DNA from 2 places in the Neglectibacter sp. CSJ-5 genome. Region 1 is predicted to be linked to the other one. Evidence: predicted binding sites of a transcription regulator. Region 1 holds the regulator's gene; the other holds the start of a gene.
The links. Region 1 encodes NrdR, which represses ribonucleotide reductase genes. Its sites were predicted from a motif close to CACNANATNTNGTG; they were not measured.
Positions count from the first base shown of each region.

Region 1 (15,799 bases):
AAAGACAAAAAGCGACTTTCGCATTCTGTAGGTACGGCGATCACGGCAACCTTTGCGGTTTCCATCTTCGTCATGGTCGTGGGCCCGCTCATTACACACCCGATCATGTCTGCACTGCAAACACCGCAGGATATTTACACTATGTCGTGTGATTATCTCATCATCAATTTCCTCGGTATTCTCGGCAGCGCATATTACAACATTATTTCCGGCATTCTGCGCGGCCTCGGCGATTCCGTCATGCCGCTCATTTTCCTGCTCGTGGCATGCGGCATGAACATTGGTCTGGATATCTGGTTTGTCGCGGGCTTTAAAATGGGCGTTGCGGGCGCTGCGTGGGCAACCATCATCTCGCAGGCAGTCTCCGGCATCCTGTGTCTTGTGCGTCTGCTCTTAATGCGTGACGTATTGCACATCACGTGGCGCACCCTGTGGCCGACAAAAGCGCTTTTGTTCCAGCTCATCCGTTTGGGTCTGCCCAGCGGTCTCACACAGGCGGTGTTCTCGCTCGCCATGCTGGTCGTGCAGTCCCTTACAAACAGCTTCGGTACCACGATCATCGCGGTTTCCACCGTTGTTATGCGCGTGGACGGCTTTGCCATGATGCCGAACTTCACCTTTGGCACGGCAACGACGACCTTCACCGGCCAAAACATCGGCGCAGGTCGTTTGGATCGCGTGGAAAAGGGCACAAAGGACGGCTTAAAGCTCGGCCTTTCCGTTTCCGTGGTACTTGTTGCGCTGATCCTATTCTTCGGCCGTTATCTCATGGAAATGTTTACGAGCACGCCGGAAGTCATTGATACCGGCATGCACATGATGCGCATTCTCGCCATCGGTTACATTGCAATGGCCGTCACGCAGATCCTTTCCGGCGTTATGCGCGGCGCGGGCGATACGATGACCCCAATGTGGATCTCCCTCATCACGACCGTCGTTATCCGTGTGCCGATCGCATACGGCCTCGCAGCACTGATGCACTCTGCAGATGCGCTGTTCATCTCCCTGCTCACAAGCTGGGTCATGGGCGCCGTGCTCACCTCCATCGCGTTCCGCATGGGCCGTTGGAAGAAGAAGTCCATCATCAACGACGATGTGCCCGAACCGGCAGATGTGCAGGTTTAAGCCCTATTTCGTACAGAAAAACGGATCAGCTTCTTTGTGTGCAGACCCGTTTTTTCTCTGATAGAACATAAAAGCACCGCGCAGAGAACCGTAAAGCTCTTTGCGTGGTGCTGTTTTTATGCGATTTTTAATTATTCGTACAGCCCAAAAATCGCTTCGATCTCGATGGGCAGATTGCCCGGCAGCACGTTCATGCCGACCGCGGAGCGGGAAGGAATGCCGATCTCTTCGCCGAACAGCTCGCCGAGCAGCTTCGTCGCGCCGTTTGCGACTGCCGGCTAATCGTAATCGCATCGCGTGCGAAAACCTGACCCTGTTCCGGCGTGTAAAAACTCGCCGGGGGCAGCGCTCGTAAGAGCATCATCCTTTACAGCAAATTCGCCGCCGATCATGCTGCGTCAAAGGCCACTCGCAAATTCGCTTCTGCCGGAAAAATCCGCGTTTGCACATCGGCATGGCGGTGAATATCGATAAAGGCGGGGCAGAGCAGCTTGCCGTCTGCCTCCAAAATTTCTGTATCTTCCGGCACCTCCAAATTTTGCCCAACTTCCGCAATGCGGTCGTTTCTTACCAAAACATCGCCTAAAAACGACTTTTGGCCCGTGCCGCCATAAATCTGCGCATGACGAAACAAAATCATAACGCATACCTCCCAATCATAGGAAATCAGCATAATTTTACAGCTGCATGCAGAACTTATCAAGGCTTGACAGGGCAATTTTACCAGCGTATACTGAATATAATAAAAAAATTGAGGAGGACTGCACAAATGCAGACTGAGCTCTATACGATACAAGGCGTAGAGAACATTTTAACGCCCGCTTTGATCTACTATAAAGACGAAATTTTCGGAAATACCCGCAAGACAATCGAAATCGCCGGCGGGGCAGAGCGACTGTGGCCGCACGTGAAGTCGCACAAAATGAAAAAGATGATCGAAATGCAGAAGGCTATGGGCATTCACCGCTTCAAATGCGCGACTTTGGCGGAAGTCAAAATGGTTGCCGAATGCGGGGCAGAGCACATTTTGCTCGCCTACCCGCTTGTCGGGCCGAACATCAAAGCGTTTATCTCGCTCGTAAAAGAATTCCCCAAAACGCATTTCTACGCGCTGGAAGATGATTTAAGCTGCCTGAATGCGCTTCAAGCCGAAGCCGAAAAGCAAAATGCTGTGCTCGGCTGGTTTGCGGATGTCAACATGGGTATGAACCGTACCGGCGTGGAAACGGCGCATCTTTACGAATTCATCAAAGCAGCACTCGAAAATCCGTCCGAAAATATTCCATTCAGCGGCCTGCATTGCTATGACGGCCACGTGCACACCACCGACCTCATGGATCGCGAAGCCGAGGTGACGGACATGGTGGAAAGCATTGCCGATGTGCTCGATGCACTCAGCGAAGACGGCATTGAGGTGCCGATGATCATCGCGGGCGGCAGTCCGTCGTTCCCATGTCACGCCGCAAACCCGGATATCTTTTTGTCGCCCGGCACCGTGTTTTTGTGGGACAGCAGCTACAAAGAAAATTATCCTGACCTGCCGTACATCCCCGCCGCAGCTGTTTGCACGCGTGTCATCAGTCACCCGGCGCTCGGCGTGTTTACATTTGACCTCGGCTGCAAGGGCATCGCAAGCGACCCGCCCGGTGTGCGCGGCAAAGTTGTCGGCCTTGAAAACGCCGAGCCGATGTTTCAAAGCGAAGAGCACTGGACATGGCGCATGAAGCCCGGCTTTGAAAACGAGCGTCCGAAGATCGGTGACGTTTTCTACGTGATCCCGACGCACATCTGCCCAACGACGGCGTTGTACAGCGAAGTGCTCGTCGCGGAAAACCACGCCATCACAGAGCATTGGACGGTCGACGCGCGCCGATAAATATTTGTACGTACAACTCTTGACACTCGTACTCTCGTATGCTATATTGAACATACACAAGGTGATGCTTATCGCCGATTTTACGAGGAGGAATTTTTGAAATGGCAAAACTTTCCATTCATACTGACGAAAAGAAAAGCAAAATCAGCCGCAATATCTACGGCAATTTTTCCGAGCACCTCGGTCGCTGCATTTATAACGGCATTTATGTCGGCGAAAACAGTGATATTCCGAACGTAAACGGCATGCGCACCGATATTGTGGAAGCGCTGAAAGCTATTAAGCTGCCGGTGCTACGCTGGCCGGGCGGCTGTTTTGCGGATGAATACCACTGGAAAGACGGCATCGGCCCCAAGGAAACACGCAAAAAGATGGTCAACACGCACTGGGGCGGCGTTGTGGAAGATAACGCCTTCGGCACGCACGAATTCTTAGAGTTCTGCCGCCAGGTCGGCTGCGAGCCGTACATCAACGGCAACGTAGGCTCCGGCACCGTGCAGGAAATGAGTGAGTGGATGGAGTACATGACGTTTGATGGCGTTTCGCCCATGGCGGACCTGCGCGCCAAAAACGGTCATGCCGAACCGTGGAAGGTGAAATACTTCGGTGTCGGCAACGAAAACTGGGGTTGCGGCGGCAACATGCGCCCGTCCTATTATGCCGACCTCTACCGCCGCTTCCAGACCTATGTCCGCAATTACGGCGACAACCGCGTGTTCCGCATCGCCTGCGGCCCGAACTCCGACGATTACAACTGGACGGAAGAGGTTATGCGCATTGCAGGCAACTACATGAACGGCCTCAGCCTACACTATTACACCGTGCCGGGCACATGGGAGAAGAAAACAGCTGCAACAGGCTTTGATACCAACATGTATTACGAGACTATTCGCAAGGCACTGTACATGGAAGAGCTTATCACGCGCCACACGGAGATTATGAGCCGTTACGATCCCGAGCACAAAGTCGGCTTGATCGTAGACGAGTGGGGTACATGGTACGATGTGGAACCGGGCACAAATCCGGGCTTCCTGTATCAGCAGAACACCATGCGCGATGCCATTGTCGCCGCTGTAACGCTGAACATTTTCAATGCACACAGTGACCGCGTCGTCATGGCAAACATCGCACAGCTTGTAAACGTTTTGCAGTCCGTCATCCTCACCGAGGGAGAGAAAATGGTGCTTACGCCGACATATCATGTATTCGATCTTTATAAGCACCATCACGATGCAACGCTTTTGAATAGCCACCTCGAAACGGAGGGGGTCTACGCCGGCGTACCGAACCTCACGGTTTCCGCCTCGGAAGACGAAAACGGCGTCGTGCATATCACGCTCGCGAACATTTCCGCCGACACCGCGTACCCGATCGACTGTGCGCTGACCGGCAAGAAGTACAATACGGCATCTGCACGCATTTTGACAAACTCCATCGGCGCATACAACGACTTCGACCATCCCGAAGACGTCAATATTACGGATTTCGACGCGCTGACGCTTGAAAACAACAACCTGCACTTCAATATTCCGGCGTGTGCCGTCATGGAAATCACGGTCTCCTGATGGAACGCATTCCCTGCAGGCGGTGTTTGCTGAAAGACCTCAGCGACACAGATTATTTTCACTCGATCTACGAATATATCGAAAACATTCCCCCGGAGCAGAAAACCCCGGATGCACTTTACAAAGACCGTTTGAAAAAATGCACATCATGCGACCACTTAGTCAACGGCATGTGTGCGCTGTGCGGCTGCTTTGTAGAGGTACGGGCAGCAAAAGTGCGCCAACATTGCGCAAAAAACGCAGAAATCTGGTAAAAATCGGTTCTGATTTTTACTTGTCAATCCGGCAAAATTGTGGTATACTGGCTCGAAGCCTGTATACCACTTTTTGTGTTTTCGGGCATCGCAATCCCGTCGTTTCGACGGGCTACCTCTACCTTGAAAGGATTTATTTATGCTGGATGTCTTTCTCGACGCACTCATCGATTCGTTAAAAACGCTGCCGTTTCTGTTTGCCGCGTACTTTCTCATTGAGTATTTAGAGCACCGTGCAAGCAGCAAAATGGAACGCGGTCTGCAAAAGCTCGGCAAATTCGGCCCCATCGGCGGCGCGCTCCTCGGCGTTGTGCCGCAGTGCGGCTTCTCCGTGGCGGCAGCAAATTTCTACGCCGGACGCATCATCACAGTCGGCACACTGCTCGCCGTGTTCCTTTCCACAAGCGATGAAGCCCTGCCGATTCTGTTCTCACACCCGGAGCAGATGCAGTACATTTTGCCGATGCTGCTCATCAAAGTCGCCTCCGGCATCGTGTTCGGCTTTCTGGCCGACCTCATTTTACAGCGCTTTTTCCACCCTAAAAAAGAGAAGCCGTTTGAGGAGCTGTGCGCGGACTGCGACTGCGACCACCACAGCCTGTTGCACTCCGCCTTGCACCACACAATCAGCATTTTTCTCTTTATCCTCGTCGTAAACCTCGTGCTCGGCTATGCCATTTATTTTATCGGGGAAGACCGCATTTCCGGCTTACTTTTAAACGGCAGCGTCTTTCAGCCGTTCCTGACGGCGCTCATTGGACTCATTCCGAACTGTGCGGCATCCGTGATCTTAACGGAGCTGTTCACGCTGGGCAGCCTGCAATTCGGCTCCTGCGTGGCGGGCTTATGCGCCGGTGCGGGCGTGGGCCTTGTCGTGCTGTTCCGCACAAACCACCGCGTAAAAGAGAACCTTGCCATCGTCGGTACGCTGTACGCCTGCTCCGTCGTGACCGGCATGCTTGTAAATTTGATTTTCTAGACTTAAATATATGCAAAAACGACCGAAAGCCTTTGCACAGCGCTTTCGGTCGTTTTTGTTTACATGTATTTCTCGATGAATTCCGATAGAGAGGGAATTTCCTCATGCTTACGGTATCGGCTGCCGTCCGCTTCGCGGTCTAAAAGATATTTGTTATAAAGCTCGCGGCGCAGGGTAGCGGGATCTTTGAAGCACGTCCATGTGTTGATAACTTCTTGAGGTGAACTTTACAACACGGCACCCATGCAGTGCGTATCGGTGCAGCTCTCAATGCGCACAGAGCGAATCTCGCCCGCAAGGGACGTACCGCTTGCCACCGCAACAGGTGTATAGTTCATGGAATAGCCCTCCCAAACGCCTTTTTGAATCTCGCGCTCGAAAAGCACTTCCTCCGTGCGACCGATTTGCGCTTTAAAAAACGCCTGCTGCGTTGCGGTCGTCACGCGGATCATCTCGTGGCTGCGCGCTTCCTTTACGGCATTCGTCAGCTGATCGCCCATGTCATAGGCACGGGTGCCGGGGCGGCGGGAATAGGCAAACACGTGTACTTTTGCAAATGCGATCTCTTCTGCAAACGCCAAAGATTCCGCAAATTCTTCATCCGTTTCGCCCGCGAAGCCGACCATGATGTCCGTCGTGATGGCAGCATTTTCAAACGCTGCGCGCAGGTTGCGCACGATGGTGCGGTATTCGTCTGCGGTGTAGTGGCGGTTCATGCGCTTTAAAGTCGCATCGCAGCCGCTTTGCAAGGAGAGGTGGAACTGTGGGCACAGCTTTTTCTGCTTTGCCATGCGCCGGATCACGTCTTCCGAAAGCTGCTCCGGCTCCAAGGAGCCGAGGCGCACACGCTCAATACCCGGCGTAGCGCAGGCCGCTTCAATGGCGTCACACAGATGCAGACCGAACTCCTGTCCGTATGCCGAAAGGTTGATGCCCGTCAGCACCACTTCTTTGTAGCCGTTCGCGCCAAGCCCCGCAAGCTCCGCCTTGAGGTCTTCAAGCGGCTTCGAGCGCACACGGCCGCGGGCATAGGGAATGATACAGTATGAGCAAAAGCGGTTGCACCCGTCTTCAATCTTCACAAATGCACGCGTGCGCCCTGTAAAGTTCTCCACATTGAGATTCTCAAATTTTTCATCGTTCGTGTGCGGCGCAATGTCGATGATGCGCTGGCGTGCAGAAAGAAACGCCAACAGATCCGGCACCAGACGCTTGCGGTTCGAGGTGCCGAGGATAATATCGGCTTCCTCCAGTCGCCTTGCGTCCTCCGGGAACGCCTGTGCCATGCAGCCCGTCAGCACCATAACGGCATCCGGGTTATCTTTTTTCGCGCGGCGAAAAATCTGCCGCACCTTGCGGTCACTTTCGGCCGTGACCGTGCAGGAGTTGAGGATTACGACGTCCGCCGTTTCCTTGTCCTCCGCTGCGGCAAAGCCGTGCTGCAAAAGGGAAGAGAGCATCGCTTCCGATTCATACTGGTTCACCTTGCAGCCGAGGGTGATGACCTTTGCTTTCATCATATATTTTAATTTCCTTTCGTCACACGTCGTTTTCTTCCAGCCAAAGCGTCAGCTCCGTCCAGTCATTCATCAGGCTGTCCGCAAGCGCCTTTTGCTCAGTGATCTTATTCGTGATTTCCATCATTTTTTCGTAATCGCTCGCCGTCTCGGGGTTGGAGAGCTGCCCGTTCAGCGTGTCAATTTCCGCTTCCGCCGCTTCGATCTCGCGCTCGCATTTCGAAAGTGCGGCACGGCGCTTCCGAATTTCAGAGGCACGCTCTTTCTTTTGTTTATAGACTGTATTGGCTTTCGGCACAGCGTTTTCATTTTCCGCTTCGGCAGCGGCTTTTGCGGCTTCCTGCTTTTGACGGGCCTCAAGATATGCGTCGTAGTTGCCGAGGTACAGCGTTGTGCCGGAAGGGGTGAGATAGTAGATTTTATCCGCAAGCTTGTTGATAAGATAACGGTCATGCGAAACGACGAACAGCGTGCCATCGTAGCCCAAAAGTGCGTTTTCAAGCGCCTCGCAGGAGCCGATATCGAGGTGGTTCGTCGGTTCGTCGAGGATCAAAAGGTTCGCTTTGGAAAGCATCAGCTTTAAAAGCAGCACGCGCGCACGCTCGCCGCCGGAAAGCCCTTTCACGGGCTTATACACGTCTTCGCCTTTAAAAAGGAACACCGCCAATGCGCTACGCACCTGCGTCTGCGTCATGTAGGGGTGCAGATCCCAGATCTCATCGATGACCGTCTTACTCTCATCTAAATTGCCTTGCGCCTGATCGTAGTAGCCGATGTCGATATTCGCGCCAAAGCGGAAATCGCCGAAGGTTTGCTTATAAATGTGCAACAGCACTTTCAGCAAAGACGTTTTTCCGCAGCCGTTCGGGCCGATGAGGAACACCTTTTCGCCGCGTTTGATATCGAGATTCACATTTTTAAAGAGCCTGTGGTCGCCGAATGAGAGGGCAAGCTCTTCCGCTTCCAGAACATCATTGCCGCCGCGCTGGCTCGCCTTAAACTGAAATTTGATGGTATCCGGATCATCCTCCGGCTTTTCAAGCGTCGCCTGCAAACGGTCAATGGATTTCTGCTTGCTCGCAATCGTCACATAGTTGCGCTCCTGATTGAACCGCTTCTGCTGCTCAATGATACCCTCTATGCGCTTGATCTCGCGCTGGGTGTTATCGTAAACGCGCTGCATCGCAAGGCGGTTTTCTTCTTTCAGCTGCAAATATTTCGTATAATTGCCCTTATATTCTGTCAAATGCGTGTTTTCAATCTCAAATGTGCGGTTCGTCACAGCATCAAGGAAATAACGGTCGTGCGAAATAACGATGTACGACCCGTTGTAATTCTTCAGAAAATCCTCCAGCCATTCAACAGACGGAATATCAAGGTGGTTCGTCGGCTCGTCCAGCAACAGCAAATTCGATTCGCCGAGCAGCATTTTTGCGAGCTGAATTTTCGCTTTCTGTCCGCCGCTCAAAACACCGATAGGAGCATAGATCTGCTCCGGCGCAAAGCCGAGACCGATGAGTGTGCTTTTTGCACGGTTGCGGCAGGTGAGGCCGCCGTCTGCGATGAAACGATCGTTTAGCTCCGCCTGCTTTTCGATAAGCTCGTTAAGGTTTTCCGGCATTTCCGAAATTTTCGTCGTGAGCACTTCTATCTCTGCTTCCATTTTGAGCAGCGGCGCGAACACCGTCATCACTTCGTCAAATGCCGGTTTTTCCATATCGCGGCAAACATGCTGCTCCATGTAGCCGATGGACGTTTCGCGCGCCGGGGTAAAGGTGCCTTCGTCCGCCGTATATTCTCCGTTCAGTACCTTGAAAAGCGTCGTCTTTCCGGAGCCGTTAATGCCTACAAGGCCAATACGGTCGCCTTTCTGCACTTCAAATGTAATATTCTGAATGATCACATCGGTGCCGAACATCTTTTTTATGCTGTTCACCGTAAGTATTGCCATAGTTGTTCTCCTCGGTTCATATTCCGTTTTATTATACCGAAAGATAGCCTTCAAATCAAGCAAAAACCAGGACAAAATCACGCCCTGCGGGCGAAAATCGCAGAGATTTGACGTTTCTTTCCGATTTTAAGGTCAAAATAGAAAAAAGTATACGGTTTCGCTTGATTTTTCCCCGAAAACTGTTGTATAATAACACTACTTTAAGAGACAGATTTGGTGTGTTAGAACTTTGGAGGGTTTTCCATGAAATGTCCCTATTGCGGATACAGTGAAAGTAAGGTCATCGATTCCAGGCCAACCGATGAGGGGGAGCGCATTCGCCGCCGCCGTGAGTGCTTAAACTGCGCAAAACGCTTTACGACCTATGAAGTCATTGAGACTGTGCCGGTGGTCGTTGTAAAAAAAGATAAATCCCGCGAGGCTTTTGACCGCAACAAGCTGTTGAACGGCCTTCTGCGCGCCTGCGAAAAACGCCCCGTACCGCTTGAAACACTGGAGCGCATCGTAGACGAGATTGAAACGCTCCTGCAAAACTCGCTCGACCGTGAAGTGCCGTCCACGCTCATCGGCACTTATGCCATGGATAAGCTCAAGAAGGTCGATGAAGTCGCCTATGTTCGCTTTGCTTCCGTTTACCGTGAATTCAAAGACATCAATACGTTCATGGACGAGCTCAATAAGATCAAGGCCGAGCGCAACCGATAAATTCAGATTATGTAGCAGCAGTCCCAACGCGATATGGGGCTGCTGTTTTTTGCTTTAAAACACATTTTCAAATGCGATGCGCTCTGTTTTTTGAATGTGCTCCGCCGTGTTTTTCACCATCTGGCATTCGGCGCGCGCTAAGGACACCTCCTCCTGCTCAATATAATAGGGCAGCACGGCGAAAATGTTTTCCAGCGGCTCCAAATGCTCGTGCGGCAGGAAAACGCACAGTTTATCGTGTATTTTCTCCCAGTCTGCCTGCAATTTTCGGCTTTCCTCCAAGGCTTTTTCCGCTTCGCCGTCGGAAAGCAGCCGGTCGATATTTTCCGCGGACACAATCAGTGTATTCGCAGATCTTGCCGTGTTGCAGTAACCAAAGATACACACCGCCACAGCAAATACCGCCAAAACGATTGAAAAGGCCATGCGCTTCATTTTTTCACTCCCTTTTTTAGGCTGCCGTCCCGCCGAATGAGCGTATAATGTCCGGCTGTGTTTACCGTTAGAATAAACACTTCGGGAAGCGGTACGGCTTCGCTTTTTAATATGCTGTGTATCCACTCTTCATTTTTGCCGCACAAGTGCATAGAGCCCACAGAAAGGTCTCCGTCGCTCACCACAACGACTTCAAGACTCTCGTCTTTCACTTTCACGCCCATATCGCTCGGACGCAGGTAATCGACGGCGGCTTTTTTAACGACACTCAGCGTGCCGTTCGTCTCTACAATGGCATATGTCACATCCGAAAGCACAAAAACATCCTTTTGCCGCAGCTGCTCAAAAAGGTCTTCTACGCTCATGCGCAGCTCCTGCATGTTTTCCTGAATGATACGCCCATCTTTGATGATGACGACCGGCTTGCCGCACACCAACCGGTGAAAACGGCTGCTTTTAAGCATAAAAACCGAAACGAGCACCTCGAGCGCAATGAGCACCAAAATGGGGATGAGCCCGCTGAAAAGCGGCTGACCGCTGTCCTGCATCGGGATCACCGCAAGGTCGGAGATGAGCAGCGTCACGACCAATTCACTCGTTTGCAGTTGGTTGATCTGCCGTTTGCCCATAACGCGAACAGCCAAAATAATCGTAAAATACAAGATGATCGTGCGCACAAACGAAATAAACATGGCGTTTTCCTTTCCGTATGTCTTCGTCGCTATTATGCGTCTTCGAGCGTATAAAATACGGCCTTTCAGTAAAATCTACACAGGAGAACCATGCGGAAAGGAAACTGCTAATGGAAAACTTATCTGAACACTTAAAGGAAAACATAACATATATAAATGGGTTATTTGAAAACGCCATGGATTATATCGAGCGCGAATTTATGGTCGGCACGGTACCGGCCGCGCTGCTCACCATGGACGGGCTCGTCAGCAAGCAGCACATTACTTTGAGCATTTTAAATCCGTTGATGCGCGCGAAAATTCCGACGGATAACGGCAAAGAAACGCTTTTGTTTATCGAAGAAAACGTGCTGTGCGCCGTAGAGCAAGCCGAGCTTTCCACCGTCAGTGAAGTGCTCGAACGCATGATGAACGGCTTTGCGGTGCTGCTGCTCGATAACTGTCCGACAGCGCTCGCGTTCGGCACGCAGGGCTTTGCTGCGCGCGGGGTAGATGAGCCCGATACGGAAGTTATGCAGCGCGGCTCCCGCGAAGGCTTTGTGGAAACCTACCAGACAAACATTTCGCTTTTACGACGCCGTCTCAAAACGACCGAGCTCAAATTTGAAAAGGTGACGGTTGGCGAAGAGAGCCAAACACCGGCTGCGCTGTGCTATTTAAAAAACATCGCGGACCCGAAGATCATTAACACACTCAAAAAGCGGCTTTCCGCATGTAATCTAAAAGACGTGCTCGCAGCAGGATATTTGGCGGGTTACTTGGAGCGTCCCGCGATTTTTGATCGCGTAGGTTTTACCGAGCGCCCCGATACCTTATGCGGCAAACTGCATGAGGGGCGCATCGGGCTGCTTATAGACGGCACGCCCACAGCGCTTTACGTGCCGTATCTCTTCGTTGAAAACTTTCAGACCGCCGACGATTATGCAAACCGTCCGTTTTACGCCACGTTCACGCGCTGGCTGAAATACATTGCGTTTTTCCTTGCGATTTTTCTGCCGGGGCTGTATGTCGGCATCGCCGCACACGATCCGGAGCTGCTGCCGGAAACACTGCTCGTTACCATTGCACAGGCAGAGCGCAGTACGCCGTTTCCCGTCATGTTAGAAGCGATTTTGCTTTACTTTATGTATGAACTGATGCGCGAAGCCGGACTGCGCGTACCGAAACCGCTCGGCAGCTCTGTCGGCATCGTGGGCGGTCTTGTCATCGGCGAGACCGCCGTTTCCGCAGGGCTCGTCAGCGCACCGTCGCTCGTCGTCATCGCCGTCACGGTCATTACCGGGTACACGGTTCCGAAATTATACGAGCCCATGGCTGTACTGCGTCTTACTTTTATTTTGGTGGGCGGTATATGGGGTGTGTGGGGCGTGCTTGCAGGCTTTACGTTTTTATTATTCGAGCTTTGCGGCAAAACAAGCTTTTCCGTGCCGTTTTTGGCCCCGGTCGCACCATTTCGGCTTTCCGCCATGCGGGATGTGCTTGTACGCGCGGGATGGAAACGATTAGTGCGTCATAACGCCTCCGTACAACGCATGCCCGGCGCGGGAAAGGGGGAAAAGCACCTGTGAAAACCAAGATCAGTGCTTTGCAGCTTTACCTTATGCTGTTTCTTTCACGCGTTATCGTCAGCATCACAATCAATGTGCAAACCGTTGGCGGCAGCAATTTGATTGAAAGTATTTTCTCTTCGCTCGGGCTGTTTTTGTACCTTACGGTGTTTTCTCTGCCGCTTTTCGTGCTGCACAAAAGCCACCCGGAAGCATCGCTTCTGCAAATCGCAGAGAACAACTGCGGCCGCGGTGTTTCTGTACCGATGTCCGCAATTTACGCGCTTTATTTTATAGTGATGAACATTTTCAGTCTTTCGCTTTTTCTGACGCTGCTCGTCAACACTACAGACCCCGTCGCTTCGCGTTTTTCCATCGTCCTTGTCGTGCTCGGCATCGCACTTTATGGTGCCATTCGCGGTATAGAAACCATCTCGCGCGCCTCGGTATGCATTTTCACGCTGTTCATGCTCGGCATGGGGATGATTTTTCTCGCCGTCTCGCCGAACGTCACGCCGCATTATCTCATGCCGCTTTTCTATGACGGCATAGACCAAACCGTACAGGGGTTTCTCGTCTTCACAGCGCGCTGTTCTTCGCTTGCCGAGTTTGCCGTTTTGATGCCGTTTCTTACAAATACGGATACAAAAAGCGGTAAAAGTCACCGCGTGCTCGGCTTTGCCGTTTGGAACGGCGGCATCACCGTGTTTTTGGGCGTGCTTTTGTTTTTCATCGTCTCATGTCTCGGCGAGTACGCCGCGCTGCAAGTTTTCCCCGCATACACGCTCGCTTCCATCGCGGAGATTGCCGGCATTCAGCGGCTGGACGCGCTTTTCATCGGCATCAGCATGATGGCGCTCATCGTGCGTATTGCCTGCGGATTATTCTGCATCGCCGTGTGTATGACACCTATCCCGACACGCCCGCGTGCGTGGCTGACGGCACTCATAGCCGCGCTGACAGCAGTTCTGTCCCTATGGCTCACAGACTCCGCCGCACGCGTCGGGGCCGTGTTCCGCACCGCGTATCTGCTGCCGTTTTCCGTTTTGACCGGCGCTATGCTGCCGAGTTTGCTTTGGTTTTTCGACTGCATCAAAAAGAAGAGGAGACGCGCCGCATGAAAAAAGCACTCACATCCGTTTTACTTTCGCTCATTTTGACGCTCACCGCTTCAGGCTGCGCGCCGGAGCTTTACGAGCGCTTGCTCATCAGCGCAATCGGCGTAGACCGCACGGCAACCGGCTGCCGCGTGACGGTGCTCGCTTCCGAAACGACGGAGGACGGAGGGCAGAGCACCTTTTCCGGTGAGGGCGATACCGTCCCCGAAGCGCTCAGTCAAATCGCGCTCGAAAGCGGCCGCACGCCGCTGTATTCGCACAACGCCGCCATCCTTTTCGGTATGCAATGCGCAGAAAGCGGTATCGCCGAACAACTGGATTTCTTTATCCGCCACTACGATTCCCGCCCGACCGCCAAAGTTTTCCTCGCAGAAGATACCGCCGAAAGCGTCCTGTTACAGACAGATCTCACCGCCGAACGCTTCATGCAGCTTTCAAACGGCGCAAAATACAGCGGGGCCGCGGCAGACGTGAATTTGCTGCAGCTTGTAAACGGTCTTTACGGCATAAACACCACTGCCGCGCTGCCCGTTCTGCGCGCCGATGATTTGCCCACGCCCGTCGGCACAGCCGTTCTGCAAAGCTACCGCCTGTGCGCCGTGCTCACGCCGGCGGAAACACAAGGGCTTAGTGCCTTGCAGGGTACACTTTCGGGCGGCGAATTCACCGTAAAAGACGAAGCTTTCGGCACGGTATCGCTTAAAGTCCGCAGCACAAACAGCAACATTATCTTCACAGGCACAGCAGAACATCCCAAGTTTACCGCCAGAATTCATGTTATCGCCGAAGTTTCTGCCGTCACAAATACCGCAAAGCACGTAGGGAACGAAGCATTTCCGCGCTTTGAGACTGCCCTTGCCAACTGCACTGAGGAACGCATCGCCGCTTATCTCAAAAACGCAAACGGAGCCGATGCCGCAGGTCTCAGCGAAGTCATTTTCCGCACCGCGCCAAATGTGTGGCGTGAAATGGGGGAAAGCCGCGCAGAAAAGCTCTCAAAAGCCGAAATTACCCTTCACGTCACTGCCGAAGTACAGCGCGTGGAAGAGGAGGATATTCCGTATTTTTAGAGCAACAGCTGCACTTTATAGCAATCGGTCGCCGGAGCGCATAGGAAAAGCCTGCAAATCGCACATCATATTCCATCCTTTTTTCGAATAGAACATTCTATGCGCCATGCAGGCTTTTGTTCGTTACAAATTTGATTATTTCTTGGCTTTTTTCTCGTCGGACAGCGCCATTAAAATGCGCTGGGCAACCGCTTGCCGCGCCGTAGCTTCCGCTGCAAGCTTCAACGCCGCTGCACGCAAGGCCGCTGCGTCACTTTCCGGGTGCACGCCCGCTGCCGTCTCGTGCAAAGCGCCGCTCTGCGCCGCCGCAAAGTCTTTATAAAGCTGCTCCGCGTCTTCATCGCCGGAAAACAGCACGGCAATATCCTGAATGGAAAGCACCTGCTTCAGCAATCCCACCATCATCAGCTTAGAAAGATGCTCCTTGCTGTACTTTTTGTGCACGGGATGATCCACAACGCCGCTTTTCACGTAATTATTGATCATACTGTTCGTCAATAAACTCTGCTTTTCATCGCGTTCAAAAAGAGACAGCGCTTCACCTGTAAACATCATCACCTGATCCATATAAAGGGGAATAGAGGGTAGGGCGCTCCAATTCGGCAGTGCAAATTCTTCGGCTTCCTGCAGCCATTTACCGCAATCAAATTCAATCTTGCTCATTTTCACAACGACTCCTTTTGTTTTTCATAAACAGTATACGGCATTTTTTTTCGCATTGCAAGCGCTTTTCTTTGGCTGTTTTATTGTTTTTGGAAAAAAACGGTCAAAATTCCATTATGGGCTTGACAAACCTACTCAGTTTTTGTATAATTAATAACAGTCAAATCGGCTCTGTAAAATGCACAAAAAATGTGCTTGACAAAGCATGCTCTGTGTGTTATAATACCACTTGTTCTGAAATGGAGAGGTGTCCGAGTGGTTTAAGGAGCTAGTCTTGAAAACTAGTGATCTCGTAAGGGACC
Region 1 is NZ_JAVYJC010000002.1:68,780-84,578, reverse strand. It holds gene R2K26_RS04480 (MATE family efflux transporter) at 1-1,125, shown strand, start outside; gene R2K26_RS04475 (hypothetical protein) at 1,162-1,407, shown strand; gene R2K26_RS04470 (hypothetical protein) at 1,514-1,765, opposite strand; gene R2K26_RS04465 (D-TA family PLP-dependent enzyme) at 1,895-3,001, shown strand; gene R2K26_RS04460 (alpha-N-arabinofuranosidase) at 3,103-4,566, shown strand; gene R2K26_RS04455 (DUF6171 family protein) at 4,566-4,820, shown strand; gene R2K26_RS04450 (putative manganese transporter) at 4,960-5,799, shown strand; gene R2K26_RS15435 (DUF2087 domain-containing protein) at 5,859-6,008, opposite strand; gene mtaB (tRNA (N(6)-L-threonylcarbamoyladenosine(37)-C(2))-methylthiotransferase MtaB) at 6,027-7,319, opposite strand; gene abc-f (ribosomal protection-like ABC-F family protein) at 7,339-9,267, opposite strand; gene nrdR (transcriptional regulator NrdR) at 9,511-9,972, shown strand; gene R2K26_RS04430 (DUF4363 family protein) at 10,027-10,407, opposite strand; gene R2K26_RS04425 (DUF421 domain-containing protein) at 10,404-11,099, opposite strand; gene R2K26_RS04420 (spore germination protein) at 11,210-12,667, shown strand; gene R2K26_RS04415 (GerAB/ArcD/ProY family transporter) at 12,664-13,767, shown strand; gene R2K26_RS04410 (Ger(x)C family spore germination C-terminal domain-containing protein) at 13,764-14,834, shown strand; gene R2K26_RS04405 (DUF1836 domain-containing protein) at 14,970-15,497, opposite strand; tRNA gene R2K26_RS04400 (tRNA-Ser) at 15,739-15,799, shown strand, end outside.

Region 2 (15,799 bases), on a different contig from region 1:
ACTTTCTCGGCACGCTGCTGACGACGCAGGCGTTTGCGACCGACATGCTGGAAACAGGCGGCTGCATTGTGAATATCTCCTCGATGAATGCGTTTACGCCACTGACGAAGATCCCGGCGTACAGCGGTGCCAAGGCAGCGGTCTCGAACTTCACGCAGTGGCTGGCGGTACACTTTGCAAACTGCAACATCCGCGTGAACGCCATTGCGCCGGGCTTCTTTGCAACAAACCAGAACCGCACCTTGCTCTTTAACGAGGACGGCAGCCTGACCCCGCGCAGCCACAAAATCATCTCGCAGACCCCGATGGGCCGCTTCGGCGAGCCGGAGGAGCTGCTCGGCACACTGCGCTTCCTCATCGACAATGACGCGTCCGGTTTTGTGACCGGCATCACAATCCCGGTGGACGGCGGTTTCTCCGCGTACTCCGGCGTATAATCTGACTTTTGGGAGGAATTTTTCATGATCATCGGTGCACAGGGCTTCACCATCCGCGACTATGCGCAGAACGAAGCCGACTTTAGAGAAACGGCGAAAAAGCTGCACGACATCGGCTACAAGACTTTGCAGGTCTCTGCGTTTGGCGACATTGACCCGCATATCATCCGCGAAATTTGCGACGAAAACGAGCTTTCCATCATCATTACGCATACGAACCCGCAGCTCATTTTGGAGAACACCGAAAAGGTGATTGAAAACCACCGCATTTTCGGTACGAACCACGTGGGCATCGGCATGATGCCGCAGAAATACACGGGCTCGCTGGAAGGTATGCGCGCGTTTTTGAAGGATTTCGGCCCCGCTGCCGACAAGCTGCACGACGCGGGCATGAAGCTGCATTACCACAACCACGGCTTTGAATACGAGAAATTTGACGGCAAGTGCCTCATCGACCACATGGCGGAGGAGACCGACCCGGCAAAATGGGGCTTTATTTTGGACGTTTACTGGACGCAGTACGGCGGGCGCTCGCCGCAGGTGCAGATTGAAAAAATGGCGGGACGCATTGACGTCATTCACTTTAAAGACATGAAGATGCACGGCCACGAGCAGCGCTTTGCAGCCGTGATGGACGGCAACATGGACTTTAAGTCCATCATTGAGGCATGCGAAAAGACAGGCATTCAATATGCGATGATCGAACAGGACAACTGCTACGACCGCAGCCCGTTTGACGAGCTGAAGCTGAGCGCCGAAAACCTGCTTCGTGCCGGCTGCACGTTCTAAGGAGGGCATATGACACAGTTTACACTTTCCGCGTTTGCGGACGAAGCCTCGCCGGAGTTTGACCGACAGATTGCGGCGCTGCACCGCAAGCATATTCCGCTGATGGAAATCCGCGGCGTGGACGGCAAGGGCATTTTAGACCTGACGGACGAGGAGCTTGATGTTGTTGAAAAGAAGCTTACAGCGGGCAATATCAGCATTTCCGCCATCGGCTCGCCCATCGGCAAGATCAGCATTGAGGACAATTTTGCACCGCACTTTGAGAAATTCAAGCGCGCCGTGGAGATTGCGAAAAAGCTGCACACCACGCGCATTCGCATGTTCAGCTTCTATATTCCGGAGGGCAAAAATCCGGAGATTTATCACGATACCGTGATCGAGCGAATACAGAAAATGGTGGACTACGGCGAAGCAAATGGCGTACACTGCTGCCACGAGAATGAGAAGGGCATTTACGGCGACACGCTCAAGCGCGTGGAGAAGCTGCACAAAGCCATTCCGGCGCTGCGGTGCGTATTTGACCCCGCAAACTACATTCAGTGCGGCGACGACCCGGCGGTGAACTTTAAGGCGCTCGCACCGATCATCGACTATATGCACATCAAAGACGCGCTGTTCAAGGATGGCAGCGTGGTGCCTGCGGGTGAGGGAGACGGCTCTGTGCCGAGTATTTTAAGAACGTTGGCGGAAACGGGTAAGCCGTACATGCTGACGCTGGAGCCGCATTTGTACGATTTCAGCGGCTTGCAGAATTTGCAGGGTGAGGACGTTCTGCACAAGCGCGTATATAAAGACGCGGACGAAGCGTTTGATGTGGCTTCCGATGCGCTGCACGATATTTTAAAAACCATCGAATAACAGAAAGAGGGTAATTTCATGAGCGAAACAGTAAAGGTCGGCATTGTCGGCATCGGCAACATGGGTTCGGCGCACGCAAAGAGCATTTTCTCCGGCAATATCAAGGGTATGGAGCTTGCCGCCGTGTGCGATATTGCGGAATCGAAGCGCCTTTGGGCGGACGAAAATCTGCCCGGCGTACCGTGCTATGAAGACTACAAGGAAATGATTGACAGCGGCGTGTGTGACACGGTGATCGTGGCGACACCGCATTACTTCCACTCCCCCATTGCGATCTATGCTTTTGAAAAGGGCAAGAACGTGCTGACGGAGAAGCCTGCCGGCGTTTACACAAAGCAGGTGGAGGAAATGAATGCGGCCGCGAAAAAATCCGGCAAGGTGTTCGGCATCATGTACAATCAGCGCACGAACCCGAAGTTCCAGAAAATGCGCGAGATCGTGCAGAGCGGCGAGCTGGGCGAACTGAAGCGCTGCATTTGGATCATTACGAACTGGTACCGCACGCAGGCATACTACGACAGCGGCACGTGGCGTGCGACGTGGGCAGGCGAAGGCGGCGGCGTGCTGCTGAACCAGTGCCCGCATCAGCTTGACTTGTGGCAGTGGATCTTCGGCATGCCGAACCGCGTGATGGGCCACTGCAAGTACGGCCATTGGCACAACATTGAGGTTGAGGACGAAGTGACGGCTTACGCCGAGTACCCGAACGGTGCGACGGGCGCGTTCATCACCACGACGGGTGAGTGCCCGGGCACGAACCGTTTGGAGATTACAGGCGACAAAGGCAAGCTTGTTTGGGAAGAAGGCAAGCTGACCTGGTGGAAGCTCGCCGTGCCGGAGCGCGAATTCTGCGTGACGTGCAAAGAGGGCTTTGCGCAGCCCGAAATGACCGTGACCGAAGTGGAAACGGACAACATTGAGCTTGGGCATAACGGCATTCTGCAGAACTTCACAAACGCTATTCTGTACGGCGAAGAGCTGCTGGCGCCGGGCTATGAGGGCATTAACGGCCTGAATATCTCGAACGCCATTCACCTTTCCGACTGGACGGGCAAGCCGCAGGCTGTGCCGGTGGACGGCGAGCTGTTCCTGAAATATTTAAACGAGCGCAGAGCGACCTCGCACGTGAAGGAAGAGAAAGAAGACAGCGGCAAGATTGCAGACCTTTCCGGCACGTATAACGACCGCTGGAAGGTAAGATAAGCGAGTTGCCGACAACGGCGGTTAAAAGTTTCGTCCACCTTTTCAAAGGTGGTGGTTTCCAAAGGCAACGCCTTTGGTCGAGCTTCGCAGAGCTTGAAATCCTTTTGCCTACACAAAGACTAAGATGAAAAAGCACGCAGATTGAATTTGTCTGCGTGCTTTTGTTTTGAATGTGGGATTTCCGTACAGCTTAAAACTATCCGTGCATAAAACAATATGCAAAAGCGCCGCTTCCGGGATGAACCGAAAGCGGCGCTTTCTATGCGTTAAATCTTACGATTTAAGTTTTGATTAAGCCTTGGTGCGCTCTTCGAGGCCGTTGAGCTCGTCTCTGAGCTCCTGCGGGAGCTTGTCGCCGAACTTCTTGTAGAATTCCTCTACGCCGGCAGCTTCCTTAGCCCACTTAGCGTTATCAACCTTGAGGATGGAAGCGAGCTTCTCCTCATCGAAGTCCTTGAGGCCTTCGATGTTGATGTCTTCCGGCTTCGGAACGTAGCCGATTGCCGTCTCAACAGCGTCAACTTCGTTATCGCAGCGCTTGAGGATCCACTCGAGAACACGGAGGTTGTCACCGAAGCCCGGCCAAATGAAGTGGCCGTCTTCGTCGACACGGAACCAGTTGACGTTGAAGATCTTCGGAGCCTTGTCGCCGAGCATCTCGCCCATTTCGATCCAGTGCTTGAAGTAGTCGCCCATGTTGTAGCCGCAGAACGGGAGCATAGCCATCGGGTCACGACGGACAACGCCGACTGCACCTGCAGCAGCTGCGGTGGTCTCGGAGCCGGTGATGGAACCGATGAAGACACCGTTGTTCCAGCTTCTGGACTGGTAAACCAGCGGAACCGTATCCGGACGGCGACCGCCGAAGACGATAGCGGAGACCGGAACACCCTGCGGGTTCTCAAACTCGCTGGAGAGGCACGGGCAGTTAGCGGTAGGAGCGGTGAAGCGGCTGTTCGGATGAGCCAGCTTGTTGCCGGCAGCAACATACTCGGGGCCGTTTACCTTAGCGCCCTTCCACTCTTCTGCGTTAACCGGCGGGTTCTTGTCGAGGCTCTCCCACCAAACGGTGTTGTCATCGAGGTTACGCGCAACGTTGGTGAAGATGGTGCCCTTCTGGGTGGAGATAAGAGCGTTCGGGTTGGACTTCATGTTCGTGCCGGGAGCGACGCCGAAGAAGCCGTTTTCCGGGTTGATGGCATACAGTCTGCCATCCGGGCCCTTGCGCATCCAAGCGATGTCGTCGCCGACGGTCCAGACCTTGTAGCCCTTTGCACGGTAGCCTTCCGGCGGAATCATCATAGCCAGGTTGGTCTTGCCGCAAGCAGACGGGAATGCAGCGCAAACGTACTTAACCTCGCCCTTCGGGTTCTCAACGCCGAGGATGAGCATGTGCTCTGCCATCCAGCCTTCGTTCTTAGCCTGATAGGAAGCGATACGCAGAGCGAAGCACTTCTTGCCGAGCAGAACGTTGCCGCCGTAAGCGGAGTTTACGGAGATGATGGTGTTGTCTTCCGGGAACTGGCAGATCCAGCGCTTCTCCGGGTCAACGTCGCACTTGCAGTGCAGACCGCGAACCCAGTCGTTGCTGTCGCCGAGAACGTCCATGACCTTCTGACCGACTCTGGTCATGATGGACATGTTGAGAACAACATAGATGGAGTCTGTCAGCTCAACGCCGATCTTAGCGAGCGGGGAACCGACCGGGCCCATGGAGTACGGGATAACGTACATGGTACGGCCCTTGTAGCTGCCACGAGCAATATCGTACAGCATCTTGTATGCTTCCTGCGGCTCTTTCCAATGGTTGGTCGGGCCTGCGTCCTCTTCTTTTCTGGAGCAGATGAGGGTTCTGTCCTCAACACGGGCAACATCATTCGGAGCTGTTCTGTGATAGTAGCAGCCCGGGAGCTTTTCCTGATTCAGCTTGATCATTTCGCCGGACTCAACCGCTTCCTTGCGGAGCTCTTCGAGCTGCTCTTCGGAGCCGTCGATCCAAACAACCTGATCCGGATTGACAAGAGCTTTCATCTCGTCGATCCAAGCAAGAATTGTCTTGTTGTTAGTCATTGTTATTTCTCCTTTCGCCAAAAAGGCAAATAAAATGTAAAATAACCCATTTGTCTTTATTCTACCACAAGTTTTCCGCATAATCAATTACAAAATCATGAATTGCCCCCATCTTTTTTCGATATAGCGGTATTGATTTAGCGCATATCAGAGGAAATTTGCGGAGATTTTTAATAATCGAGCTGTAAAAGCGTTACGCGTCCGTTTCGGCGGGTGGCGTTCATATCGATAAGACGCTGGTTTTCGCTGCCGCGAAAGAGCAGCTCAAGATTGCGCTGCTGTTCGATATACGGCCCGTCCACCAGAACGTCGCACGCGTTTAAAAGCGCGTCCACATCGGGGTTGTGCATAGAAACAAGCTGCTCATATGTCCAGCCGGAATAGACGGTGACGTCTTTGTGCAGGGCGTGCACCTGCTTTGCGAGCGCTAAAAGCGGCTTTGGCTGGCAGAACGGCTCACCGCCCGAAAATGTGATGCCGCGCAGCAGCGGATTTTTTTTGAACATGTCAAAGATGACATCGGTGTCTTCCACCCTGCCGCCCGCAAAATCATGCGTTTGAGGGTTATGGCAGCCGGGACAATGGTGCGGACAGCCCTGTGTGAACACGGTGAGGCGGATGCCGCGCCCGTCCACGATGGAATCGTTCAAGATGCCGGAAATGCGGATTTCCATTTTGCCGTGCCTTACAGGCTGTGCTTTACGCGGTCGTGTTCTTCGGCGCGTTTGGCGTCGTTCCAGCGGTCGGTGGTGCCGACAAGGTAGCCTGTGATGCGGCGGATGCGGTCGAACCCGCGGCCTTCGCCGACGATGATGGTTTTGGTATTTTTCTGCGTTTTGGGTGACATGATAACTGCCTCGATTCTTTTTATAAATACATTTTTACATTCATTTCAATTTTTCTAAAGGCGGCGGATGCCGTCTTTTAGGTGGTTCTTGGGCTGGTTTCGCGCAGCGAAATTGATGATTTTCAATCATCAAAAGCACAAAACCATAGCTGAACGACTTGTCGTTCAGGTTAAACCCATGTGTTGCCGTTTTGCTTTTATGAACTTGCGATGCAAGTTCATTGGGAGACCCCCTAATTGGGTCTCCCACACTTCAACAGTCCACCGGACTGTTGAAGTTCCCGTCCTGATTTTTGGTAGGCAAATAGATTTCGCTTTCTGCAGAAAGCGACTCGGGGCTTCGCCCCAAGACCCCACCGCCTTTGAAAAGGCGGGCGAAACTTTTAATCACCGTTGAGGGTAACTTTGCTCTATCGAATCAAATGCGAATAATTCGGGACGTCGTGGTAGCGTTTTTTCAGCTCCAGAAGCCTTTCGAGCGGAATGCCTTCACCCTCTCTTCTGCCGCACCTCGGGCACACCTCGTCGATGATTCCGTTATACCCGCACACAGGGTCTCTGTCTACGGGGTGGTTGACCGAGCCATAGCCGATGCCCATTTCTTTCATGCAGCGCACGATGCTTTCAAATGCGTCGATGTTTTTGCACGTATCGCCGTCGAGCTCCACGTAGCTGATATGCCCCGCATTCGTGAGCGCGTGAAACGGCGCTTCTCTGCGAATCTTTTCATAGGCGCTGATGGGGTAATACACCGGCACGTGGAACGAGTTTGTGTAATACTCTCTGTCCGTAACGCCGGGAATTTTGCCGTATTTCTTTTGGTCTATGCGCACAAAGCGGCCGGAAAGCCCCTCTGCGGGCGTTGCGAGCAAGGTGAAGTTGAGGCCGGTCTCATGGCTTTTTTCGTCCATTTTCTCCCGCATATGGGAGATGATCTCAAGCCCCAGCTTCCAGCTTTCTTCGCTTTCGCCGTGGTGCTTACCGGTGAGGGCTTTTAAGGTCTCGGCAAGGCCGATGAAGCCGACACTTAAGGTGCCGTGCTTTAAGACTTCGGCAACGGAATCGTTGCGGTCGAGCTTTTCGGAATCGATCCACACGCCCTGCCCCATGAGGAACGGATAATTATACACCTTTTTGCTGCACTGGATTTTGAAGCGGTGCAGAAGCTGTTCTTCCACGAGCGCGATTTTTTCATCGAGCAGCTTATAGAACGTTTTCATATCGCCCTTCGCTTCAATGCCGATGCGCGGCAGGTTGATAGAGGTGAAGCTCAAATTGCCTCTGCCGCAGGTGACTTCCTTTGTATTATCGAATACATTGCCCATGACGCGCGTACGGCAGCCCATGTACGCCACCTCGGTGTTATAATTGCCGGGTTTATAATATTGCAGGTTGAACGGGGCGTCCAAAAAGCTGAAATTCGGGAACAGGCGCTTGGCGGAGCAGCGCAGCGCGTGGCGGAACAGGTCATAGTTCGGGTCGCCCTCGTTGTAGTTGACGCCTTCCTTGACTTTAAAAATTTGAACCGGGAAAATGGGTGTTTCGCCGTCGCCGAGCCCCGCCTCTGTAGCGCGGAGCAGGTTGTGCACGGCCATTCTGCCCTCCGGCGAGGTATCCGTGCCGTAGTTTAAGGAGCTGAACGGTACCTGTGCGCCGGCGCGGGAATTCATGGTGTTTAAATTGTGGACGAGCGCTTCCATGGCCTGATACGTGGTAGCATCCGTCTCTTTGTAGGCGGTTTTTGCGGCGTATTCCGCGGCGGCGCGGGCAGCGTCGCCCGTGATGATCTGGAAGCCGTTTTCTGCTTGATGGCGCGGCAGAAACGCGCGCAGCTTTTCGGCGTAAGCTTCTGCGGTGTGCATTGTGACATCGGTGCCGAGCGCTTCTTTGATGGCAGCCGTCAGCGCGGCGGCATCGGAGGCGCTCATATCAAACCGCACCTCAATATACTGCGCAAGCGCACGAAAATACTGCTTGCGGTATGTTTTCTTCACGCCCTCCGCCATAGCGTAGTCGAAATTCGGCACGCTTTGGCCGCCGTGCATCTCGTTTTGGTTTGCCTGAATGGCGATGCACGCGAGCGCGGCGTAGCTGCGGATGTCGTTCGGCTCCCTCAAATAGCCGTGGCCTGTGGAAAATCCGTCTTGAAACAGCTTTAAAAGGTCAATCTGACAGCATGTTTCGGTGAGGGCGTAAAAGTCTTTATCGTGAATGTGGATGTCGCCGCTCGCGTGTGCTTCGGCAATCTCCGGCGGGATGACATATTTATCGTAAAACGCCTTGGCGCTTTCGGAGCCGTATTTCAGCATGGTGCCCATGGCGGTATCGGCGTTGATATTCGCGTTTTCGCGCTTTAAGTCATCCTCTTCGGACGGGCGGAACGTGAGATTTTCAAAAATCTTCACGAGCTCGTCGTCCATTTCGCGCAGGTGCTCGTGCTCCGTGCGATAATTGATGTAAGCGTTCGCCGTTTTGGCGTAATCGGCGGCAAGAAGCTTTTCCTCCACCACGTTTTGAATTTCCTGCGCCGTGGGTGTACCCGGCAGCTTTTCGAGCGCCGTAAGCACATCTTCGGTCAATTCGTTCAGATCGGCGTCGCTCATACGCTCTGCGGCGATCCTGGTATTGGCCTTAAAAATGGCGCTTTTGATTTTCCGCGCATCGAACGACACCTTGTCCCCGCTGCGCTTGACAATATATCGAATCATACGTTTAACTTCCCTTTCCGTTTCTCCCCTGCGGCAAAGCCTAAGAGCCTTCGCTTTGCGCTTTCTGTACTTTCGATTATAGGCGCTTTTCCTATACATGTCAAGGGCATATTTAGTGTCAAAACCACTATATATAGTATCAGGTTTACATAATAATAACAAAATATACCGCGCGTCATAGAAACGGTTTTCTCCATAACGCGCGGTATAACTTGTGATTTCATGGCGTTTTTTCACGGTTTTTGGGGCACATTTCGGCGCGGTTGCACACCGTCTATACCCGTTTATAAGCCCTATGCACGCCATACGGCGGTTGACAAAATAAAACGCGTTTTTTCACGAAATTTTTTGCCGGTTTTTTAGTTGACGACGGCGCCAAGCAGTCCTGCGAGATACACCGCGCCCTCCAAATCGATCTTTGTTTTCTGCATTTTTGCAAAGCGGATATCGGTGCGCGAAAATTTGGCACGGCGCAGGTCGCATTCTTTCAGCTGCGCATTGCGGAACACGGTCTCCGTAAGGTCGCAGCCGGAAAGATCGGCTTTTTCGAGGTCCGCTTCCGCAAAGCTCGTACCGCGCAGACTGATGCCGGAAAAATCCTGCTTTTTGAGCGGACAATGATCGAGCACACAGTATTCGAGTGTGCCGCCGCGCACGGCCCAGCCGGTGAGGTCTGCGCCCGCAAAGGAGCAGCCCGAGACACGGCAATTCTCAAACGCGGTGACAAACAGGCTTGCGCCTGAAAACGTGCAGTTTTCAAACGAACAGCCGCGCGCCAAAACGTCGTTTAAGCGAGAAAAATCGAATGCGCACGCAGAAAAGCGGCATTTTTCAAGCAAAGCGCCGGAAAACATCGCGCCGCGCAGGTCGCAATTTTCAAACGTATAGCCGCGCAGCTCGGCGTCCGTGAAATCGGTATCGCCGAGCCGCGCGTTTTTATACGTGTTCTGTTCTAAAGAGAACATTACTCTTCTTCCGTCACGGCGATGTGCAGCTCTTTGAGCTGTGCCTCGGTGACTTTGGACGGTGCGTCCATCATGACATCCTGTGCGCTCTTGTTCATCGGGAACGCGATGACCTCGCGGATGGATTCTTCGCCGGAGAGCAGCATAACCATGCGGTCTACGCCCGGGGCGATGCCGGCGTGCGGCGGCGCTCCGTAGCAGAATGCGTTGTACATGGCCGGGAACTTCGCCTTTACGTCGTCTTCGCCGAGGCGTACCATCTCGAACGCCTTGACCATGATCTCCGGGTCATGGTTACGCACAGCACCGGAGGAAAGCTCTACGCCGTTGCAAACGAGGTCGTACTGGTCTGCCAGAATGTCGAGCGGGTCAATCTCGCCGCGCTCGGCCTTAAGCAGCGTTTCCATACCGCCGGAGGGCATGGAGAACGGGTTGTGGCAGAACTCCAGCTCGCCGGATTCCTCGCCGATCTCGTACATGGGGAAATCGACGATCCAGCAGAACTCGTAGCGCTCTTTATCCATGTGGCCCTCGCACGCCGCGCCGAGCATACGACGCATGACGCCTGCGGTCTTCTGGGCCTCCTCACGCTTGCCTGCGGAGAGGAACACGAGCGTATTCGGCTCGAGAGACAGCGCGGATTTGACGGCTTCCACGGTCTTTTCATCCGCATTGATAAACTTTGCGATGCCGCCGGCAATGGCGCCGGATTCATCGACCTTGAACCAGTACGGCTTCTGGCCGGCCTGCACCTCTACGTCTGCGCAGAGCTTATCGACCGCCTTGCGGGCAAGCTTGCAGTTGGAGACTGGGACAGCCTTGACGATGTTGTTTTCAAACGGGCCGAAGCCGCAGTTTTGCAGAATGTCCGTAACATCCTTGACGCGCAGGTCGATGCGCAGGTCCGGCTTATCGGAGCCGAACTCCTCCATGGCCTGACGGTACGGGATGCGGGCAAACGGTGCGGAGGACGCGATGTTATACGTGCCGTACTTTGCAAAAATCGGCGGAAGAACGTCTTCGATGACGGCAAAAACGTCTTCCTGCGAGGCAAACGCCATTTCCATATCCATCTGGTAGAATTCGCCCGGAGAACGGTCGCCGCGCGCATCCTCGTCGCGGAAGCACGGTGCGATCTGGAAGTAGCGGTCAAAGCCCGCGGTCATGAGGAGCTGCTTAAATTGCTGCGGTGCCTGCGGCAGGGCGTAGAACTTGCCCGGGTGCTTACGCGCCGGGACGAGGTAATCGCGCGCGCCCTCCGGCGAAGAAGCCGTGAGGATCGGCGTGGTGATCTCTAAAAAGCCGTGCTCCGTCATAGCGGTGCGCAGAGCGGAAACAACGTTGCAGCGCAGGATGATGTTGGCTTTCACTTCCGGATTACGCAGGTCGAGATAGCGGTATTTTAAACGCTGGCTCTCGTCCGCTTCGCGGGAGTGGTTGATCTCGAACGGCAGCTCGTTATAACGGCAGCGGCCGAGCACGGTGATCTCCGTCGGCGCGATCTCGATGTCGCCGGTGGGGAGCTTCGGGTTTTTGCTGGTGCGCTCGCGCACGATGCCCGTAACGGAAATCGTGGATTCCTTATTGAGGGGCTTTACAATGTTCATCATCTCTTCGTTTTCGATGACGACCTGCGTGGTGCCGTAGAAATCGCGCAGCACCAAAAACGCAAAGTTATTGCCGACTTCGCGGATGTTTTCCATCCAGCCGACCAGTGTGACGGTCTCGCCTGCGTTTGCAAGGCGGAGTTCGCCGCAGGTATGGGTTCTCGATTGTGTCATGATTGATTTCCTCTTTCGTTAGTGTGACCGGTTAAAATGTGATGGGCATGGCGTCTTCCTGTTCGGTGACGGCCGTGATGTACGTATCAACAAAGTCATCGTTGAGGGAGATCTTCTTCTTTTCGCCCGTCTTCATGTTTTTAAGCACGGCTTCGCCGTTTGCGATCTCATCGTCGCCGAGGACGATGCTGTACTGCGCGCCGATTTTGTCGGCGTATTTCATCTGGGCTTTCAGACCGCGTGCACACAGGTCGCAGTCTGCCGCGATGCCGCAGCTGTGCATTTTTTCGGTGAGCTGGAACGCCTTCATCTGCGCCGCTTCGCCCAGAGACGCGATGTAGACCTCGCACTTTGCGTCATTTCCGAAGTCTGCGCCCATCTCGTTCATCGCCATCAGGATGCGGTCAAGACCGAGACCGAAGCCGAGTGCCGGTGTGGGCTTGCCGCCGACTTCCTCCACGAGGCCGTCGTAGCGTCCGCCGCCGCCGAGTGCAAAGCCGAAGCGCTTCGAGGGGAACTCAAACACGGTGCGGGTGTAGTAATCGAGGCCGCGGACGAGGCCGGGATCGATGGAAAACGGAATATTGATAGATTTCAGCAGCGTCTGCACCTTTTCAAAGTGCGCACGGCAGTCGTCGCAGAGATAATCCGTGCTCTTCGGCGCACCTTTGGCAATCTCGCCGCAAACGGGGCTTTTGCAGTCCAGAATACGCATGGGGTTGCGCTCCAAGCGGGAATTGCAGGTCTCGCAGAGCTGATCCTTATAGCCCTCGAAATACGTTCTCAGCGCCTTTCTATACTCTGCGCGGCAGGTGGGGCAGCCGATGGAGTTGATAGAGACCTCAATGTCATCGGCAAGGCCGAGACGATTGAAAATGGACATGGCCATGGCGATGACCTGTGCGTCCGCCGCCGGTTCTGCGGTGCCGAACATCTCCACGCCGAACTGATGCAGCTCGCGCAGACGGCCTGCCTGCGGCTTTTCGTAGCGGTAGCAGGAGGTCTTATAGTAGAGCTTTACCGGGTAACCGCCGTTATACAGGCCGTTTTCCAGCATGGCGCGCACAGCGCCTGCCGTACCCTCCGGGCGCAGCGTAATGGAGCGGCCGCCCTTATCTTCAAACGTGTACATCTGCTTTTCCACCACGTCGGTGGTGTCGCCGACGGAGCGCAGGAAGAGCTCGGTGTGCTCAAACACCGGGGTGCGGATCTCGGAAAAGCCGTTCAGTTCCGCTTCATCCGTCATAACGGCTTCCACAAGCGACCATTTTTCGGATTCACCCGGAATGATATCCACGGTGCCCTTAGGCGCTTTTGTGATCAATTCCATAAAATATCCCTCTCATTCATGAAAAATAAAAAAACCCTTACCCAAAACGGATAAGGGACGAAACAGGTTCGTGGTGCCACCCTTTTTCGGGAGAAAAAGCGAAAGCTTCCCCTCCCCTTTCTTTCCTTAACGCGGAAAACGCACTTTCGTGCGGCTCACGGGTGTCTTTCTCTGCCGGATGCACGCGCCGCTCTCAGCATTTGCGGCGCTCTCTGTTTTGTGCCCCATGGCAGATACTCTTCCCGGTCAATGCCGGTGTATTTTCAAAGCATACGCTTTGGTTTTAAATTTACAGCTTTACAATCTCGCGCCAATCGAGGTCGCCTCGCTCGAGGCCATGGATGAGCACCTCTGCCGTTGCGATGTTCGTCGCCACGGGAATGTTATTCAGGTCGCAGAGACGGAGCAGGTTTTTATCGTGCGGCTCCAGTGCCTGCTTCTGCATGGGGTCGCGGAAGTACAGCAAAAGGTCGATCTCGTTGCAGGAGATACGCGCCGCAATCTGCTGATCGCCGCCCTGTGGGCCGCTTAAAAAGCGGTGGACCGAAAGACCGGTTGCTTCCTCTACAAGCTTACCGGTGGTGCCGGTCGCACAGAGATTATGCCGGCTCAGGATGCCGCAGTAAGCGATGCAGAACTGTACCATAAGCTCTTTTTTTGCGTCATGCGCCGTAAGCGCGATATTCATGAAAATTCCTCCCTGTTTATAATCATTCGGCCCCTATCCCAAATGTCACAACGATAAGGGAACCGAAACACCGTTCATGCGTGCCGCTATGCGGGAAAGCGCCGTCATGCCGGGCAGGTCATCCGCCGGCACGCAGCCACGCTGAAAAGCAGCCGTCATTTGTCTATCTTCGGGTACGATGCCGATGAGCCGCACGCCGCTTTGGTCGATGACGTCATCGAGGTCGCGCAGGCCGCCGGCGTCTTCCCGCCCGGCGGAAAGGCTGCCGAAATATTCGGCGTTAAAGCGATTGATGACGAGCCGCTGCTGCGGTACCTCAAGCTCTGTTAAAAGCCTGCGCACGATGGACGCATCGCGGATACACACGGGGTCCGAGTTGCACACAATAAGCGCGCAGTCCGCCGCCGCTGCCGCCGCGCGGAAGCCACGCCCCACGCCCGCGGGAGAATCAAGGATCACGCGGTCAAAATAGCGCTTTAAAAGCGGAACGAGTCTAAGCATGACGCGTTCCGGCACAAGGTCTTCGCCGCTTGCCGGAGCAGGCATTAAAGACACGCCGGGCATGGTCACGCACGGGTAAATCGCATCCGCAGGCGCGCAGCGCCCTGCCACAACGTCCGAACTGTCGAACACGAGCGCTTCCTCTGTGCCGGTCATACGGTCCAGACTGCGCAGGCCCGCGTCACAATCCAAAAGCAGAACGCGTTCGCCGCCCGCCGCAAACTGAGAAGCCAGCCCAAGCGAAACGGTAGACTTTCCCACGCCGCCTTTTCCCGATGTGACAACAATAGCAGTACCCATAGATAATACCTCATTAAACATAATAACACAAAAATGCACGGTAGTCAAAAGTAAAAATGGCTATACCGCAATTTTATCACAGCGAGACAAAAACACGGCGGCTTTTTTGTCGAAGCAGACAAATATCCTCCCTAAACACGCGTCATTCCGTACCCTCTGTTACCGTGGTTTCTGCGTTTTTTGCCTCCTTTTGGAGCGTTTCGGCAAAATAAGCTTCAAAAACGGCCTTTGCCGTCTCTTTTGCGGCATCGCCCTTGCCGCCGTATTCGATGACGACCGCCACGGCAATCTCCGGGTTCTCGTACGGCGCAAAGCCGATGAACGTCAGGTTATCGGAATGGTCGGCGTTTTCCGCCGTGCCGGTCTTGCCCGCAACGGCAATGCCGAAATCCGAAAAGGTCGAGGCCGCCGTGCCCTCTGTGCACACCTGCCGCATGCCCTCGCGCACGACCTTGAAATATTCGTCTTCGATCTCCGCTTTTAACACGACCTCCGGCTCTGCGGCCTCTTTTTCCACCGCGCGGTCGTAGTCCGTGACTTTATTTAAGAAATGCGTTTTGTAGCGCGTGCCGCCGTTTGCGATCATGGCGCAGTATTCCGCAAGCTCGATCGGCGTGAACATATCGTCGCACTGGCCGATGGCCGCCTGAATGGTGAGGCCGTCATACCAATTTGCGCCGTGGCGCTCCGTATACGTTTTGGGGTCGGACATGATGCCCGCGCTCTCGCTCAATTCACACCCGGTCTTTTCTCCGAGAGCGAACAGCTCTGCATATGTGTGCATTTTGTGGATGGTCAGCATGCGGCCCACGTCAAAGAAAAACGCGTTGCAGGAGTTGCGGATGGCGCCGTACACGTCCACCTCGCCGTGCACGCCGAGGCAGCCCGGTTCGTAATCCGGCGCATAATAGTGGTACGCGCCGTCGCAGTTCACGGGGTGAGAGGTCGGCGTGATGACGCCTTCCTCCAGCGCTGCCAAGGCGACAAGGGGCTTAAAAACGGAGCCCGGCGTAAAGATGCCGTTTAATGCGCGGTTGAAAAGCGGTTGGCTTTCGTCCGCATAAAGCTGCGTCAAATACGCATCGTCCGTATTGTACTTTTCAAGGTCGAAATTCGGGTAGGTCGCGCCGGCAATGATGCCGCCGGTGTTCACGTCCAAGGCGACAACCGCACCGGCCTCGCAGTCTTCGGTCGGCTTCGCTTCAATCTGCTCGGCGAGCGCGTTTACGGCCGCGCGCTGCACATTGCTGTCTATGGTAAGCCACACGGAATCGCCCGCTTCCGGCGGCTCCGTCACGGTGGTGGAGGTCACTTTGCCGGTG
Region 2 is NZ_JAVYJC010000005.1:172,176-187,974, reverse strand. It holds gene R2K26_RS11730 (SDR family oxidoreductase) at 1-437, shown strand, start outside; gene R2K26_RS11725 (sugar phosphate isomerase/epimerase) at 462-1,226, shown strand; gene R2K26_RS11720 (TIM barrel protein) at 1,236-2,084, shown strand; gene R2K26_RS11715 (Gfo/Idh/MocA family oxidoreductase) at 2,103-3,287, shown strand; gene R2K26_RS11710 (phosphoenolpyruvate carboxykinase (GTP)) at 3,579-5,357, opposite strand; gene nrdG (anaerobic ribonucleoside-triphosphate reductase activating protein) at 5,528-6,031, opposite strand; gene nrdD (anaerobic ribonucleoside-triphosphate reductase) at 6,043-6,204, opposite strand; gene R2K26_RS11695 (anaerobic ribonucleoside triphosphate reductase) at 6,615-8,912, opposite strand; gene R2K26_RS11690 (pentapeptide repeat-containing protein) at 9,272-9,877, opposite strand; gene aspS (aspartate--tRNA ligase) at 9,877-11,658, opposite strand; gene hisS (histidine--tRNA ligase) at 11,690-12,988, opposite strand; T-box leader at 13,039-13,247, opposite strand; gene R2K26_RS11675 (methylglyoxal synthase) at 13,278-13,676, opposite strand; gene R2K26_RS11670 (P-loop NTPase) at 13,722-14,477, opposite strand; gene R2K26_RS11665 (penicillin-binding transpeptidase domain-containing protein) at 14,620-15,799, opposite strand, start outside.
Region 2: the regulator NrdR is predicted to act here: its motif matches at 9,038-9,051, upstream of R2K26_RS11695 (anaerobic ribonucleoside triphosphate reductase).